DNA from 3 places in the Streptomyces sp. 891-h genome. Region 1 is predicted to be linked to each of the others. Evidence: riboswitches for the same ligand, from Rfam matches in the RefSeq annotation. Region 1 holds a riboswitch; each other region holds the start of a gene.
What was found. A riboswitch is a leader RNA that binds a small molecule or an ion and turns the genes downstream of it on or off. The one in region 1 is predicted to bind thiamine pyrophosphate.
Positions count from the first base shown of each region.

Region 2: another riboswitch for thiamine pyrophosphate. It lies ahead of thiO (glycine oxidase ThiO); the one in region 1 lies ahead of HC362_RS08575 (thiamine ABC transporter substrate-binding protein).
Region 3: another riboswitch for thiamine pyrophosphate. It lies ahead of thiC (phosphomethylpyrimidine synthase ThiC); the one in region 1 lies ahead of HC362_RS08575 (thiamine ABC transporter substrate-binding protein).

Region 1 covers NZ_CP050693.1:2,051,881-2,056,237, reverse strand. The annotation lists gene HC362_RS08585 (phosphatidate cytidylyltransferase) at 1-1,118, shown strand, start outside; gene rlmN (23S rRNA (adenine(2503)-C(2))-methyltransferase RlmN) at 1,188-2,294, shown strand; TPP riboswitch at 2,388-2,504, shown strand; gene HC362_RS08575 (thiamine ABC transporter substrate-binding protein) at 2,500-3,576, shown strand; gene HC362_RS08570 (iron ABC transporter permease) at 3,774-4,357, shown strand, end outside.
Region 2 covers NZ_CP050693.1:5,662,176-5,666,532, reverse strand. The annotation lists gene HC362_RS24845 (Rv2175c family DNA-binding protein) at 1-333, opposite strand, end outside; gene HC362_RS24840 (FAD-dependent oxidoreductase) at 367-1,575, opposite strand; TPP riboswitch at 1,754-1,867, shown strand; gene thiO (glycine oxidase ThiO) at 1,863-3,131, shown strand; gene thiS (sulfur carrier protein ThiS) at 3,128-3,349, shown strand; gene HC362_RS24825 (thiazole synthase) at 3,358-4,155, shown strand.
Region 3 covers NZ_CP050693.1:3,855,149-3,859,505, reverse strand. The annotation lists gene HC362_RS16815 (cupin domain-containing protein) at 1-292, shown strand, start outside; gene HC362_RS16810 (DUF5326 family protein) at 485-703, shown strand; gene HC362_RS16805 (YibE/F family protein) at 709-2,178, opposite strand; TPP riboswitch at 2,250-2,385, shown strand; gene thiC (phosphomethylpyrimidine synthase ThiC) at 2,378-4,168, shown strand.

The DNA of each region.
Region 1 (4,357 bases):
CGATGCCCCGCCCGGGCGATGGTCACCTGTCCGCCCACGACGTGACCGGCACCGTGCACGATGTGGGCGGCGGCGCGTCGCAGACTCAGCGTATGCCCATGGTGTCCGACCCCGGGAGCCCCGGTGACGCGTCAGACGGCCACGAAGGCCGCCACCGTCGCCACGGCCCCGGTTTCACAGGCCCCGCCGGTCCACCCGGCGGCCCGCAGCCGAACGACCCGAACGGGGCGGAAGGCGCCTCCCGGCAGCCGGGCGCCCCGTCGCCCGCGCCCTCCGGAGAGAGCAGGACGGGCCAGGGCAAGAAGCGCGCCGGCCGGGATCTGCGCGCCGCCATAGGGGTCGGCCTGGGGCTCGGCGTGGTCATCCTGGCTGCGCTCTTCTTCTACAAGCCGGTCTTCCTCGGCGTCATCGTGCTGGCGGTCGTCGTCGGGCTGTGGGAGCTGACCTCGCGGCTGCGGGAACGCAAGAGCATCAGAGTGCCGCTGGTGCCGCTGGCGCTCGGCGGCGCGGCCATGACGGTCGCCGGATACGTACGGGGCGCGGAGGGCGCGTGGGTGGCCATGGCGCTCACGGCGCTCGCCGTACTGGCGTGGCGGATGACCCAGCCGGCGGCCGACTATCTGCGGGATGTGACCGCGAGCCTCTTCGCCGCCTTCTACGTCCCCTTCCTCGCCACCTTCGTCGCCCTGATGCTGGCCGCCGACGACGGGCCGAAGCGGGTGCTGACGTTCCTGATCCTCACCGTGGTCAGCGACACCGGCGCCTACGCGGTGGGCTGGCGCTTCGGACGGCACAAACTGGCGCCCCGGATCAGCCCCGGCAAGACCCGCGAGGGGCTGATCGGCGCGGTGACGTTCGCCATGGTGGCGGGAGCGCTGTGCACCCAGTTCCTGATCGACGGCGGAAGCTGGTGGCAGGGCCTGCTGCTGGGCCTGGCGGTCTCGGTCAGCGCCACCCTGGGCGACCTGGGCGAGTCGATGATGAAGCGGGACCTGGGCATCAAGGACATGGGCACCTTGCTGCCGGGACACGGCGGCATCATGGACCGCCTCGACTCGCTGCTGCCGACCGCTCCGGTGGTGTGGCTGCTGCTGGTGATCTTCGTCGGCGCGGGCTGAGCGTACCTGGTACCCGGCCCCGCAGCCCGGGGCCGGGGACGCCCGCGGGTCTGCGACACTGGTGAAGTTATGCCTGCCCCTGGAGAACTCACGTTCGTCGCCCCGCGCGGCGCGAAGAAGCCGCCCCGCCACCTCGCCGACCTCTCCCCCCAGGAGCGCCGGGAGGCGGTCGCCGAGATCGGTGAGAAGCCGTTCCGCGCCAAGCAGCTCTCGCAGCACTACTTCGCGCGGCTGGCGCACGCCCCTGAGCAGTGGACCGACATCCCGGCCGCCGCCCGGCAGAAGCTCGCGGACCAGCTGCTGCCCGACCTGATGAGCGTGGTGCGGCACATCAGCTGCGACGACGACACCACCCGCAAGACGCTGTGGCGGCTGCACGACGGGACGCTCGTGGAGTCGGTGCTGATGCGGTATCCGGACCGGGTCACCATGTGCATCAGCTCGCAGGCCGGATGCGGGATGAACTGCCCGTTCTGCGCCACCGGGCAGGCGGGTCTGGACCGGAACCTGTCCACCGCCGAGATCGTCCACCAGATCGTCGACGGAATGCGCGCCCTGCGGGACGGCGAGGTGCCGGGGGGACCGGCACGGCTGTCGAACATCGTCTTCATGGGCATGGGCGAGCCGCTGGCCAACTACAAGCGGGTGGTCGGCGCCATCCGGCGGCTGACCGACCCCGAGCCGGACGGCCTCGGGCTCTCCCAGCGGGGCATCACCGTCTCCACGGTCGGCCTGGTGCCCGCGATGCTGCGCTTCGCCGACGAGGGCTTCAAATGCCGGCTGGCGCTCTCCCTGCACGCGCCCGACGACGAGCTGCGTGACACCCTCGTCCCGGTCAACACCCGCTGGAAGGTGCGCGAGGTCCTGGACGCCGCCTGGGAGTACGCGGCCAAGTCCGGGCGCCGGGTCTCCATCGAGTACGCGCTGATCAAGGACATCAACGACCAGGCGTGGCGGGCCGACCTGCTGGGCCGGCTGCTGAAGGGCAAGCGGGTGCACGTCAACCTCATCCCGCTCAACCCGACCCCCGGCTCCAAGTGGACGGCCTCCCGGCCCGAGGACGAGGCGGAGTTCGTGCGGACGCTCGAATCGCACGGTGTACCGGTGACTGTGCGGGATACCCGGGGCCAGGAGATCGACGGTGCGTGCGGTCAGCTCGCGGCGACCGAGCGCTGACCTCTGACATCTGGCTTCCGGCCGCTGATCTCTGGCCGAAAAGGCCCGACTGATAGTGTTCGAACGGGCCGCACCGGCGGCCCGCCAAAACCGAACAGCCGACAGGGGAGCGCTCACAGCGCTGAGAGTGCGACCGTACGCCCCGTACGCGTCGCAGACCCTCGAACCTCGCCCGGGTCATGCCGGGTAGGAAGTCGATGCACTGATGATGAAGCACGCGCGGCGCGCTGCCGCCGCCACCACTGCTGTCCTCACCCTCGCCCTCCTCGCCACCGCGTGCGGTGGCTCCGGTGACAGCGGGGACCCCAAGACCGTCCGACTGGTCACCCACGACTCGTTCGCCGTCTCGAAGTCCGTGCTGAAGGACTTCGAGAAGCGCAGCGGCTACAAGGTCAAGGTGCTGCGAGGCGGGGACGCCGGGGCCGCCGTCAACCAGGCGGTGCTCAACAAGGGCAACCCCCAGGGCGACGTCTTCTTCGGCGTCGACAACACCCTCCTCTCGCGCCCCCTCGACAAGGGCGTCTTCACCTCCTACAAGGCCAAGGGGCTCGACAAGGTCCCCGAGCGGCTCCAGGCCGACCCGGACAAGCACCGGGTCACCCCGGTCGACACCGGCAACGTGTGTGTCAACTACGACCGGGAGTGGTTCGCCGACAAGAAGCTCGACCCGCCGCGCACCCTGCGGGACCTGACCAAGCACCGCTACAAGAACCTGCTGGTGACCGAGGACGCCGCCAACTCCTCGCCCGGCCTGGCGTTCCTGCTGGCGAGCGTCACCGAGTTCGGCGAGAAGGACTGGCAGGACTACTGGAAGAAGCTGCGCGGTAACGGGGTGGAGGTCGCCGGCAGCTGGGAGCAGGCCTACAACGACCGCTTCACGGGCTCCCGCGAAGGCAAGGGCAAGGGCGACAAGCCCCTGGTCGTCTCCTATGCCTCCAGCCCGCCCGCCGAGGTCATGGGCGTGAAGAACCCGCCCGAGCAGGCGCCGACGGGTGTCGCCAAGGGCACGTGCTTCCAGCAGACCGAGTACGCCGGGCTGCTCGACGGCGCGAAGAACACCAAGGGCGGCAAGGCGCTGCTGGACTTCCTGCTCAGCAAGCGGTTCCAGGAGGACCTGCCGCTGAAGATGTTCGTCAGCCCCGCCCGCGCGGACGCCGAGCTGCCGAAGCTGTTCACCAAGTACGGCGAAACGGTCGACGACCCGGCCACCCTGGACCCGAAGAAGATCGCTGAGCACCGTGAGCAGTGGATCAAGACGTGGACCTCGCTCGCGGTGAAGTAGCGGGCCCGGGCTCTTCCGCCCCCTCGGGCTCTTCCGGCGCCCAGGGCACCTCCGGCACCCCGGAAGTGCCTGGGGCGCCGGATCCCTCAGGTCTCACGGGCCTGCCCGCCCCCTCGCCGGGAGAGGCCGTCCCCTCGCCGGGAGCGGCCGCCGCTGTGCCGCGCCGCCGGGGCGCAGGCTGGGTGCGGCTCGCGCTGATGGCCGTACCGATGGCCTTCTTCGCGGTCTTCTTCGGCTACCCGGTGGTCGCCATCGTGGGGCGCGGGCTGCGCGAGGGCGGACAGTGGCAGCTCGGCCGGATCGGGCAGGTGCTGAGCGACCCGGACATCCTCCAGGTGCTCTGGTTCACGCTCTGGCAGGCCGCCGCCTCGACGGCGTTGACGCTCGCGCTGGCGCTGCCCGGCGCGTATGTGTTCGCACGGTTCGACTTTCCGGGCAAGCGGCTCCTGCGTGCCGTGGTGACAGTTCCGTTCGTTCTGCCGACCGTGGTGGTCGGCTCCGCCTTCCTGGCGCTGGCCGGACGCGGGGGAGTGCTGGACGAATGGCTGGGTGTGCGGCTGGACACCAGCGTGTGGGCGATCCTGCTGGCGCACGTCTTCTTCAACTACGCGGTCGTCGTGCGCACTGTCGGCGGCCTGTGGTCCCAGCTGGACCCGCGCCAGGAGGAGGCCGCACGTGTGCTGGGAGCGGGCCGGTTCACCGCCTGGCGACGGGTCACCCTCCCGGCACTGGCGCCGTCCGTGGCAGCCGCCGCGCTGATCGTGTTCCTGTTCACCTTCAC
Region 2 (4,357 bases), 3.6 Mb from region 1:
CCGGTTCTCCCGCAGGGCCGTCACCGGCGAGCCGGGCAGGGACTCGTCCTCGGTGAACAGCCACTCGAGCATCTCTTCGTCGCTGAAGCCGTCGTCCTTCAGGAGCGTGATGGTGCCCGCCAGGCCCTTCACGATCCGGCCTTCGCCGATGAAGGCGGCCGGAACCTGGAGCACCCTGTTGCCGGACTCCGCTTCCCGCCGCACCGCGATCAGCTGGCCTTCCTTCACGAGCTGCCGTACCCGGGTCACTTCGACGCCGAGCTTTTCGGCGACGTCGGGAAGGGTGAGCCAGGCGGGGACGAGAGCCTCGGTCTTTGCGTCAATCTCGGTCACGGGTTCCAGACTGCCATCTGGTGCCGACAGTCACTACCGCGCCGCCTGCTTCAGGGCCACGGCCGCGTCGCGCACCAGCGTCCGTTCCACGGCCGTACCCTGCTGAATCAGCTTCCGGCCCTGCGCGAGATCGCGCGGACGGCCGACGGCCAGCAGCGCGGCCAGCCGCTCCCCGCGCAGCCAGCACACGCTCCAAGCGGCGCCGTCCGGGGAGCCGCGCCACACCAGCTCGTCCCCCTCCGCGTGGTGCCCGATGTACTGCACGAAACGGCCGAACTGCTCGGACCAGAAGTAGGGCACCGGGTCGTAGACGACGGTGTCGGCCTCGCCGTCGGCGTGCCCCTCGGCCAGCAGGTTCGCCGCGACCGTACGGGGGCCCTGCAGCGCGTTGTCCCAGTGGTGGATCAGCAGCCGCTCGCCGTAGCGGGCCGACGGGAAGGAGGCGCAGTCGCCCACCGCGTAGACACCGGCGTCGTGGCCGCCCGGGACAGCGGCGCGCAGCCGGGCGTCGGCGAGCACGGCACCGTCGGGGCCCAGCTCGACGCCGGAGCCGCGCAGCCAGCCGGTCGCCGGGCGGGCCCCGATGCCGACCAGCACCGCGTCCGCCGCCAGCCGTGTGCCGTCGGCGAGCAGCACCCCGCCGCGTTCGACCGACTCGACGGCGACCCCGGTGCGCAGCGTCGCCCCGGCCTCCGCGTACCAGGCCCGCATCGGCTCGGTCACCTGCGTCGGGAGCGCGCCCGGCAGCGGGGTGTCCGCTGCCTCGACGACGGTGACCTCGCAGCCGCGCTCGCGCGCCGCCGTGGCGAACTCCGCGCCGATCCAGCCGGCGCCGACCACCACGATCCTGCCCCGCGCCGCCAGCACCGGGCGCAGCCGCTGCGCGTCGTCCAGAGTGCGCAGCAGGTGGACACCGGGCACGCCCTCGCTTCCCGGCAGGGCGACCGGTTCGGCCCCCGTGGCCAGAACCAGACGGTCGTAGTGGACCGGCCCCGCGTCGGTGACCAGCAGCCGCTCGTCGGCGCGCAGCCCGGTGACGGTCCTGCCCAGTTCGAGCTCGATGTCCAGATTCGCGAAGTCGATCTCGAAGAGCGGCGCCTGGGCCTCCTCGCCCTTGCCGAGCAGCACGGCCTTGGACAGCGGCGGCCTGTCGTACGGCGCGTGCGGCTCGGCCCCGATCAGTCGAACGGAGCCGGGCCAGCCCTGTTCGCGCAGTTGTACGGCGGTCTGCACACCGGCCATACCCGCGCCCACGATCACGACCCGCTGCTGTTTCTGACTGTCACTCACGCGATCACTGTATGCCGGTCGGCTCGCACGGCCATCCGCCGGCGGTCGTAGGCCCCCGGCGAGGCGCCCGGTCCCACCCGGTGGCCTTACCCGGCTCACCCGCACCGCAGTAGGGTGGGTGCGGTAGACACACGGCATACGCGGGAGCCCGGACGCACCGGGCTGAGAGGGAGGCTGCGACGGCCTCCGACCGTCCGAACCTGATCCGGGTCATTCCGGCGAAGGGAGCAGCAGCGCCCATGCGCGGCACGACAGGTCCTGCGGAGCACCCGGCGAACGAGGGGATTCCTGCCGAGAAGGGGACCGCCGCCCCGCTCGGACCCGGCGCGAGCCCCGATGTGCTCGTGCTCGGTGGCGGGCTCATCGGCCTGGTCACCGCCTGGCGAGCGGCCGGGCGCGGTCTGAAGGTCACCGTCGTCGACCCCGGGCCCGGCGGCGGCGCGGCGCAGGTGGCGGCGGGCATGCTGGCGGCCGTCACCGAGCTGCACTACGGCGAGGAGACGCTGCTGCGCCTCAACCTCGCCTCGGCGGCGCGCTATCCGGACTTCGTCGCCGAACTGGAGGACGCCACCGGGCTGGAGACCGGCCACCGCGCCTGCGGCACCCTCGCGGTCGCGCTCGACGCCGACGACCGCGCCCACCTGCGCGAGCTGCACGCGCTCCAGCAGCGCTGCGGACTGGAATCGCAGTGGCTGACCGGCCGCGAGTGCCGCCGTCTGGAGCCGATGCTGGCGCCCTCCGTACGCGGCGGAGCCCGCGTGGACGGCGACCACCAGATCGACCCCCGCCGGCTGGCCGCGGCACTGCTGCGCGCCTGCGAACGCTCGGGCGTCGCCTTCCGCCGCGCCCGAGCGCTGCGGCTGCTCACCTCCCGGGACCGCGCCGTGGGCGCCGCCCTGGAGGACGGCACGGAACTGCACGCCGGGCAGACGGTCCTCGCGCTCGGCTCCCGCAGCTCCGCTCTGGAGGGCCTGCCACCCGAGGTGGCGCCCCCGGTACGCCCGGTGAAGGGCCAGGTCCTGCGGCTGCGGATGCCGCCAGCGCGACACGGCGCCTTCCTCTCCCGCACGGTGCGTGCCGTGGTGCGCGGCGCTCCCCTCTATCTGGTGCCCCGCGAGGACGGCGAGCTGGTCGTCGGCGCCACCAGCGAAGAGCTCGGCTGGGACACGACGGTCACCGCCGGCGGCGTGTACGAGCTGCTGCGGGACGCGCACGAACTCGTACCCGGCGTCACCGAGCTGCCGCTGGCCGAGACCCGCGCCGGGCTGCGCCCCGGCTCCCCCGACAACGCACCCCTGCTCGGCCCCACCGAACTGGCCGGGCTCCACCTGGCCACCGGCCACTACCGGCACGGGGTCCTGCTCACCCCCGTCACCGGCGAGGTGCTTGCCGAAGTGCTGACCACCGGCGAGCTGCCCGAGCCGGCGCTGCCGTTCACCCCACGCCGCTTCGCCTCTTCCGCCGCCACCCCCGCTCCCTCCCGTGCGCTCCAGGAGCAGCCCGTATGACCTCCACCGCCGGCACACTGACCCTCTCCGTCAACGGTGAGCCCCGCCAGGTGGCCGCCGGACTCACCCTCGACCAGCTCGTGGCCACCCTCACCACCGCGCCCTCCGGCGTGGCAGCAGCGCTCAACGAGGACGTCGTCCCCCGCAGCCGCTGGGCCGCCACCACGCTCGGGGAAGGCGACCGCGTCGAAGTTCTCACCGCAGTCCAGGGAGGCTGAGCACAGCGATGGCCGACGATCCGCTGACCATTGGCGACACCACCTTCACCTCGCGCCTGATCATGGGCACCGGCGGCGCGCCCAGCCTCGACATCCTGGAACGCGCCCTGCTGGCCTCCGGCACGGAACTGACGACCGTCGCCATGCGGCGGCTGGACCCCTCCGTGAGCGGCTCCGTGCTGTCCCTGCTCGACAAGCACGGCATCCGCGTACTGCCGAACACCGCCGGGTGCTACACCGCAGGTGAAGCGGTGCTCACCGCCCGGCTCGCCCGCGAAGCGCTCGGCACCGACTGGGTGAAGCTGGAGGTCATCGCCGACGAGCGCACCCTGCTGCCCGACCCCGTCGAGTTGCTCGACGCCGCCGAGACCCTGGTCGACGACGGCTTCACCGTGCTGCCGTACACCAACGACGACCCCGTACTCGCCCGGAAGCTGGAGGACGTGGGGTGCGCCGCCGTCATGCCGCTCGGCTCCCCCATCGGCTCCGGGCTCGGTATCCGCAACCCGCACAACTTTCAGCTCATCACCGAGAGGGCGGGGGTACCCGTGGTGCTCGACGCCGGGGCCGGCACCGCCTCCGATGTGGCCCTCGCGATGGAGTTGGGGTGCGCCGCCGTGATGCTGGCTTCCGCCGTTACGCGGGCTCAGGAGCCCGTGCTCATGGCTGAGGGCATGCGGCATGCCGTTGAGGGTGGGCGCCTCGCATTCCGCGCGGGGCGCATTCCGCGGCGCCACTTCGCTGAGGCCTCCTCCCCCTCCGAGGGGGTCCCCCTCTTGGACCCCGAACGCCCCGCCTTTCGCTGAGGCCGCCACCCTTGGCTGAGGGCCCATTCTTGGGCCCCCTCCCATTCATGGGGGCTCCGCCCCCCAACCCCCGGGTCCTCGCCGGACGGGCGTTGGGGCGGCTCCGCCCCCCAACAGCCCCCCGCTACGGGGGCTTCGCCCCCCTAGGAGCCCCCTTCCGCAAAAGGGCACCCCTGTTCACGTTCCCTTGTCCCGGCTTATG
Region 3 (4,357 bases), 1.8 Mb from region 1:
GGAGGCGGAGCGCGCTGTGAACGACGGCGCGTATCTGCGGTTCCTGCACGAGCGCAACATGTCGGCCGGTCTCTACGCGCTGGACGCGGGCGCCGTCGACCGACAGCAGCCGCACGCCCAGGACGAGGTGTACTTCGTCGTCAGCGGACGCGGATCGATCACCGTGGGCGACGAGACGACCCATGTGGCGCGGGGCAGCGTCGTCTACGTCCCGGCCGGGGTGGCGCACAAGTTCCACCACATCTCCGAGGACCTGCGCGTCCTGGTGGTCTTCTCACCGCCGGAGGGCTGAGGAGCCGCTCCCCGCGGCCCCCGGCCCCCGGCCCCCGGCCCCCCGCGACGGCTCCTCACTTCAGGGTCCCCTCAGGGTCGGATTCAGGGGAGGGTTGGGGCTGTGACCGCCCCGTCGCCTTGCGGCCCGCCCTAGCATCGAGGGCAGAGGGCACAAGGCCTTCGAGAACTCTCAGAGACGGAGCACACAGTCATGGACGCGAAAGGCACCCTCTCCGGCCTGCCGTGGTGGGTCACATGGATCGTCATACCGGTGATCGCCCTTGTGGTGTTCGGCGGCCTGATCGCCAGCGTGGTCGGCTTCCTCATCGGCCTGCTGTTCAAGGTGCTGATCTTTGTCGCCCTGGTCGGCGGAGTCGTCTACCTCGTCCGCCGCTTCAAGGCCGGCGCCTCCAGCCGCAGTGACTGGTGAGTCCCTCACTTCGGTTTGCGGCGGCGGCCGCGGCCGCCGCTGACCGCGGGGCGGCGAGCCGCCGCCGGGACACCCGGCGAGGGAGCCGGAATGCTCGGCCGAGCATCCGAGGAGCGGCCGCCCCGGTCGGCGGAGACGACCAGCGCGGCCAGCAGGGTGGTCACCGGCACCGACGCCACCAGGCCGATGGAGCCGACGAGCGTACGGACGATCTCCTCGGCGACCACCTCGCTCGTGGCGACCATCGTCACATCGCTGCGGGCTATGGAGAACAGCAGGAGCAACGGCAGGGCTGCACCCGCGTAGGCCAGCACCAAGGTGTTGACGACCGACGCGATGTGGTCGCGCCCGATCCGCATGGCGGAGCGGTAGATCCGGCGCCAGCTCGCCCCCGGATCGGCCTCCCTGAGCTCCCAGACGGCTGAGGTCTGGGTGACCGTCACATCGTCCAGCACACCGAGCGAGCCGATCAGCACCCCGGCCAGCAGCAGTCCTCTGATCTCGATGCCGGGGTAGAGCCCGTGCACCAGGCTGGTCTGGTCGTCGGTGTTGCCCGTCAGCCGGGCCCAGCCGATGAACAGCGAGCCCAGCAGCCCGATCAGCAGCAGCGACACCAGCGTGCCCAGCACCGCGACCGAGGTCCTGGCCGACAGGCCGTGGCACAGATACAGCGTGGTCAGCATGATGGCGCTGCCTCCGACCACCGCGACCACCAGCGGGTTGGAGCCCTGCAGTATGGCCGGGAGGATGAACAGCGTCAGTACGGCGAAGCTGATGACGAGACCGGCCAGCGCCAGCACCCCGCGCAGCCGTCCGACCGCCACCACCACCAGCGCGAAGATGCCCGCGAGCAGCAGCATCGGCACGTCACGGTCGGCGTCGACGACGCTGTACTGGAGATTGCGCGGCGCCTTCTCCGCGTAGCCGACGACCACGCCCTGACCGACGGAGTAGGTGCGGGTGGCGTCGGGCGGCACCACCTCGGTGAAGGTGTGCCCCTTGTCCTTGCCCTCGGTGACCTCGATCTTCGCCTTGTGACACGGGCCGTGTGAGCCCCCCTGCCCGGTCCCGCCCGGGGTCTGGGCAGCGCCGCCCGAGGAGGCGGGCGGCTGCTGGACATTGACCTTGTCGCAGTCGACCTCGGTCAGCCCGACGACCTTCGCGGCGAATGTCGGCCGGTCGAAGCCGACCCCCGAGCGGTCGTGCTTGTGGTCCGGCGCGCCTCCCGGCCACAGCACCACCAGGCCCGTCAGCACCGCGGCCGCGAACGGCACGAGCACCGCCGCGATGACCTTCCTCAGATGGCGGGAGACGGGCGCGGCGGGCCCGTGTGCGTGGGCGTGCGAGTGGCCGTGGGCGTGCGAGGGTTCGTGGGCATGCGAGTGGCCCTGGGCATGCGGGTTTCCGTGACCGGCGGTGTGGCCGGTGGCGGGGCCGCCAGGGGACGCGGGGTCGGCGGAGTCGGAATGGGTCACCGCCCGATCATCGCAAGAACGGCCATGCGGGGTGTTCAGTCCGGGCCGTGTGCCGTTAGCGTAGAGATGCCTTTGCACATCGCGGGAGCTCCGAGCACGGGGCTGAGAGGGCGCTGACCTCCGTGGAAGGGACCACGGAAACGGCTGCGCCGACCGCCGAACCTGTTACCGGGTAATGCCGGCGTAGGGAGTGGGTCTCATGACCACGCAGGATGCACACGCGCGCGCCGAGAACGCGATCGGCTCGCACAAGGGATATCTGCAGGGGCCGCGCCCCGACATCCGGGTGCCGGTCCGCCGCGTGCATCTCACCAACGGCACGGATGTGACGCTCTACGACACCTCCGGGCCGTACACCGACCCCAACATCGACACCGACGTGCGCCGCGGTCTGGCGCCGCTGCGCGAGAACTGGATCATCCAGAGGGGAGACACCGAGGAGTACGCGGGCCGGGAGCTGCGGCCCGAGGACGACGGCATCAAGCACACCAGCCCGCGCGGCGGGCTGCTCCGGAGCGGAGCGACTGATCTGGCCGGTCTGGACGCGGTCTTCCCCGGCCGCCCCCGCCAGCCGCGCCGGGGCCGCGGCGACAGCGCCGTCACCCAGCTCGCGTACGCGAAGCGGGGCGAGATCACCCCGGAGATGGAGTACGTCGCCCTCCGCGAGAACCTGACCCCCGAGTTCGTCCGGGACGAGATCGCCGCGGGCCGCGCCGTACTGCCCGCCAATGTGAACCACCCCGAGACCGAGCCGATGGTCATCGGGAAGAACTTCCTGGTGAAGGTGAACGCCAACATCGGCAACTCCGCCGTCACCTCCTCCATCGAGGAGGAGGTCGAGAAGATGACGTGGGCCACCCGCTGGGGAGCCGACACCGTCATGGACCTCTCGACAGGGCGCAACATCCACACCACCCGCGAGTGGGTGCTGCGCAACTCCCCCGTCCCCATCGGCACGGTGCCGCTGTACCAGGCGCTGGAGAAGGTGGACGGCAAGGCCGAGGAGCTGTCCTGGGAGGTGTACAAGGACACCGTCATCGAGCAGTGCGAGCAGGGTGTCGACTACATGACCGTGCACGCGGGCGTCCTCCTCCGCTACGTCCCGCTGACGGCCCGCCGCAAGACCGGCATCGTCTCGCGCGGCGGCTCGATCATGGCCGCGTGGTGCCTGGCGCACCACAAGGAGAGCTTCCTCTACGAGCACTTCAGCGAGCTGTGCGAGATCCTGCGCGCGTACGACGTGACGTTCTCGCTCGGCGACGGGCTGCGCCCCGGCTCGATCGCGGACGCCAACGACACCGCGCAGATGGCCGAGTTGGACACCCTCGGGGAACTCAATCGGATCGCCAAGGCACACGATGTGCAGACCATGATCGAAGGCCCGGGCCATGTGCCCATGCACAAGATCAAGGAGAACATCGACCGCCAGCAGGAAGTCTGCGACGAGGCCCCCTTCTACACCCTGGGCCCGCTGACCACGGACATCGCCCCCGCCTACGACCACATCACCAGCGGCATCGGCGCTGCGATGATCGGCTGGTGGGGCACGGCGATGCTCTGCTACGTCACCCCGAAGGAACATCTGGGCCTGCCGGACAAGGACGACGTCAAGACCGGCGTGATCACCTACAAGATCGCAGCCCACGCGGCGGATGTGGCCAAGGGCCACCCCGGAGCCCAGGACTGGGACGACGCACTCTCGGACGCCCGCTTCGAGTTCCGCTGGGAGGACCAGTTCAACCTGGCCCTCGACCCGGACACGGCCCGCTCGTTCCACGACGAGACGCTGCCGGCCGAACCTGCCAAGACCGCACACTTCTGCTCCATGTGCGGGCCGAAGTTCTGCTCGATGAAGATCAGCAGAAGCATCACAGAGCAGTTCGGCGGTGAGGAAGGCGCATCCGTCGAGGAGATCGAGGCGGGGATGCTGGAGAAGTCGAGGGAGTTCGCGGCAGCGGGTAACCGCGTCTACCTGCCCATCGCGGACTGATCCAGTCGCGTCACCAGGCAAGCGGCCTCGGCTCTCCCGGGGCCGCTTCGGCCGGTGAAGGCTGATCAGTTCCGCTGGCCTGCGGCACGTGGCCGGATGCTCTGGAGCAGCGTCCGACGACCCGAACTGGGCTCGCGGGCATGACTGACTTCCTTCAGGTGGCGACGGCAACGGAGACCCGCGAGCAGG